Regions from separate parts of the Vibrio profundum genome, predicted to be linked through region 1. Evidence: predicted binding sites of a transcription regulator. Region 1 holds the regulator's gene; the other holds the start of a gene.
The links. The regulator CRP, encoded in region 1, controls carbon source genes, mostly activating them, when cyclic AMP is high. The targets are predictions, from matches to a motif close to TGTGANNNNNNTCACA.
Positions count from the first base shown of each region.

Region 1 (2,205 bases):
TGGGGCATCTGGTAACTTACGACCAAGCGCTTACTATGCGGCGGATTACTGTGCCTATCCAATGGCTTCAATGGAGGGAGCATCAACGATGCTGCCAGACACTTTGAGTCCAGGTATCAAACTTTAGTGTGATGAGAAGAGGAGTCGGTAATGACACCGTCGATATTATTTCAATCTCTCTGGAATGACTATATTGAGCGCCTATGCCCATCGGCTGAGCGTGTTCACAAGCTGCTGCAAGAAGAGACGACCCTGATTAACGACCATATTGCATTGCGCACCTTTAATCTCGCGCCTGTTGGCCTTGAGGTGTTGGCTGCGCCTTTCTTAGCATTGGGCTATCAAGAATGTGGTGATTATGTTTTTGAAAGCAAGCATTTGGTAGCAAAGCATTATGAACACCCTGATGCTAATCAGCCTAAGGTGTTCATCAGTGAATTGTTGGTAGAGAAATTACCGAGCCAAGCGCAAGCTATTGTTGAGCGCTTGGTACAACAAGTCGATTCACAGCGTTTACACTCACATGAGTTTCTATCGGCTGGGCGTTTATGGGACATCAGCTTCGATGACTATCAGTGCCTTGCTAAGAGTAGCGAATACGCCGCTTGGTTGTCGGTTCATGGTTATGGTGCTAATCACTTTACGGTGAGCGTTAACCAGCTCAATCGCTTCGAGCAAGTCAAACAAGTGAACGATTACCTGACACAATCTGGTTTTGCAATTAATCAATCGGGTGGAGAAGTAAAAGGGTCGCCTGAAGTTTTGTTAGAACAATCATCGACGATGGCTGATAAAGTCGTGGTGACATTTAGCGATGGTCAGCATGAAGTGCCGGGTGGGTTCTACGAATTTGCTAAGCGTTACGCTATGGCCAATGGCGAGCTATACCCAGGCTTTGTTGCAGCGTCTGCAGATAAGATCTTTGAAAGCACTAATCTTTGATAATATTGATTTATAAAAAGATGAAGGAAGGGTGAGTGTGAAAACTCGCTCTTTGCTAAAACATAAAGCCACCTCAATGAGGTGGCTTTATTGTCTGCATCTTTAATTGCTAGGTGATTAACGAGTGCCGTATACGACGATCGTTTTACCGTGCGCAGAAATCAGATTCTGCTCTTCTAGCATTTTAAGGATACGACCAACAGTTTCGCGGGAGCAACCAACAATCTGGCCAATTTCTTGGCGAGTGATTTTGATTTGCATGCCATCAGGGTGGGTCATTGCATCCGGTTGTTTCGCCAGATTAAGCAGTGTTTGGGCAATACGGCCCGTCACATCTAGGAAAGCTAAATCGCCAACTTTTTGGCTAGTCACTTTCAATCTGCTCGCAATCTGTGAAGACAGACGCATCAGGATGTCAGGGTTAACTTGGATAAGCTGACGGAATTTCTTAAAAGAAATTTCAGCAACTTCGCATGGAGATTTAGCTCTTACCCAGGCTGTACGTTCTTGATCTTCTTCAAATAGACCAAGTTCGCCGATGAAATCACCTTGGTTGAGGTAAGACAGGATCATCTCCTTGCCTTCTTCGTCTTTTATCAGAACCGCAACAGATCCTTTAACAATGTAATACAACGTTTCCGCCTTCTCGCCCGCATGGATCAACGTGCTCTTTGAAGGGTACTTATGAATATGACAATGTGAAAGAAACCACTCTAATGTTGGGTCGGTTTGAGGTTTACCTAGAACCATAATATCTCACTTCCTCTGCAGGTGATGCTTGCCGTGTTCCATAATTTAGCCAGACCAGAAACCTGGTCTATCAGGACAAAATAGTTTCCTTATGCCGCAAGCTATCTTGTGTTTCCTTTCTGATAGTATCCTTTTTGCCACAGAATTTCTTGATTTAAATGGCTCGGAGGCGCGCATTTTATAGGCAAAAACGTGCCTAAGATCACGCTATGAGAACTCAGTGTCATTCGTGGCTAAATCTTGAGCACTCTAGCCTATTTTACCCGTCTCGATCAACTGTTGCAAAATTGGTCGTACGATCAGCTCCATGGCAAAGCTCATTTTGCCCCCAGGAACGACAAGCGTGTTATGACGCGACATGAATGAGCCATCAATCATAGCGAGCAGGTATGGAAAATCGACGTTTTTCATTCCGCGTAACCGGATGACCACAAAGCTTTCATCGAGGCTGGGGATGCCTTTGGCATTGAGTGGATTGGAAGTATCAACGGTTGGAACACGCTGGAAATTGAT
Region 1 covers NZ_JAKJTA010000006.1:143,513-145,717, reverse strand. Annotated here, with positions in the region: gene astD (succinylglutamate-semialdehyde dehydrogenase) at 1-127, shown strand, start outside; gene L4C34_RS06685 (DUF1338 domain-containing protein) at 151-942, shown strand; gene crp (cAMP-activated global transcriptional regulator CRP) at 1,060-1,692, opposite strand; gene L4C34_RS06675 (phosphoribulokinase) at 1,942-2,205, opposite strand, start outside.

Region 2 (2,205 bases), on a different contig from region 1:
AGACGTTACCAGATTATATGCTCAATCTAGAAAACCTAGCGCATGAACATGAAGACGATAGCCGCAAAATAAACATACTGAAATCTGTCTATAATTACGTCGTTCAATTAACCTCATAATTGGTAAGCTTTTTATGTATAATTGCTGCACTGATCACATTTAAACCTTAGTGCGATAACCTTATGTTGAACAAAGCGCTTCAGTATCTCGTTTCAATGAGCTTGATTTTTGGTTGCCTGTTCGCAGGCAATAGCTTGCAATCTTTCTTCGACCTCAGTATCCCAGGCAGTATTCTAGGGATGCTAATGCTATTCCTCTTGCTCGCCACAGGAATCGTCCCTGTGCGTTGGGTCAAACCCAGTGCCAGCTTATTTATTCGTTTTATGGTGTTACTGTTTGTCCCCATTAGCGTCGGACTGATGCAACATTTTGATGTGCTTATTCAAAGCGCATTACCTATCTTAGCAAGTACCATAGGTGGCACCTTTATCGTTCTGGTTTGTTTAAGCCTACTCATCGAGCGTTCGTTAAAAAAGGAGTCCTAACCCATGTGGTTTTTATTTACCTTGGCGGCATTTGTCGTCTCAAAATGGCTCAGCGCTCGGTTTCGTTCACCGTTACTGAATCCACTGTTGCTCAGTGTTGCTGCCATAATCTCCATCTTGATGTTTTTCCATATCCCTTTTCAGGTCTACTATGCGGATAACACGTTTGTTACTTACCTACTGCAACCCGCAGTCGTTGCGCTCGCTTATCCTCTCTATGAACAGCTGCCTGAGATCCGAAAAAACTGGCGGATAATTTTGTTTGCCTGCGTAACAGGCAGCGCAATGTCGATGTTTACCGCAACGCTAATCGCAGCCTACCTCCATGCATCTCCTGTATTGTTGGCCAGTGTGGTGGCGAAATCAGTCACTACGCCCATCGCAATGGTTGTGTCTAGCCACTTGGGAGGTGAACCGGCCATTACTGCTATTCTCGTTCTTATCGTCGGCTTGTTTGGCTCTATTTTGGCCTATCCAATGTATAAACTACTCAACATTACCCACCCGATTGCTCGAGGGCTCACAATGGGCACTGTATCTCACGCGCTTGGCACAGCAACATGCGCAGAAACTAACGCTCAAGACGCAGCTTTTAGCTCTTTAGCATTAGTTGTATGTGGGGTGATTACCTCAGTGCTGGCACCTCTCTTTTTTGCTCTATCGATATCATTGTCAGCATACTTGTGAATAAATATATGTTTGGTTTAGTGTACTCTGGGTATACAACCAGAATACGAAATGTGTGACATCACTCTAATATTGCAACAAGATGAAATGTTGCAGCTGTTTTTGTGATGCAAATCACTTTATTGCTTTTTGTTTGATTTAGAATACTCCTCCATGCACATCAAAGGATGACCAATGAAAAGCCAACTGAAAGAAGCATTCGAACAGCTTTCTTCCCCTGTTTCTCAGTATCTCTTACCTATTTTTTCTGATGACACATTCGACGGGACTCTTTCGGCTGAACAGTATGCCAAACTGTTAGCCTTATCTGGTCAAACCGATCCCGAGTTACGAGTCAGTTTGCTTCCTCTCGCTGCAGCGTACTCGTACGCACCTATCTCTAAATTTTATGTCGGGGCCATTGCTCGCGGTCTTTCAGGTCGTTTATATATTGGGGCCAACGTAGAAGTCACTGGTAGCCAGCTGAATCAAACTATCCATGCAGAGCAATGTGCGATTAGCCATGCTTGGATGAAAGGCGAAGAAGGCCTAATCGACATTACGATAAACTTCAGTCCGTGTGGTCACTGCCGCCAATTTATGCGCGAGCTAAGCACATCTAAAGAGCTGAAAATCCAACTGCCAAACCGCGCAGAAAAATCGTTGGAAGACTACCTACCTGACTCATTTGGCCCTGAAGATCTCGGCGTTGAAAAAGGCTTAATGAGTACTCTATCGCATGGTAAAACTTTAGAAGAAAGCGATCCTTTGATGCAAAGTGCGCTAGACGCATTAAACAAGAGTCACGCACCTTATAGCGAAAACCTCAGTGGTATCGCCTTGCAGTTAACTAACGGCAAAGTGTACAAAGGAGCCTACGCAGAAAATGCTGCCTTCAATCCTAGCCTACCTCCATTGCAGGTGGCTTTGGTGCAACTTCTGATGGATAGTGAGAGCATTGATTCGATTGAAACCTGTGCACTAGTGGAAATGA
Region 2 covers NZ_JAKJTA010000005.1:159,947-162,151, reverse strand. Annotated here, with positions in the region: gene sbcB (exodeoxyribonuclease I) at 1-119, shown strand, start outside; gene L4C34_RS05115 (CidA/LrgA family protein) at 183-545, shown strand; gene L4C34_RS05110 (LrgB family protein) at 549-1,232, shown strand; gene cdd (cytidine deaminase) at 1,407-2,205, shown strand, end outside.
Region 2: cdd (cytidine deaminase) is a predicted target of CRP. The motif match lies at 1,287-1,302, and genes of this name have one in related genera.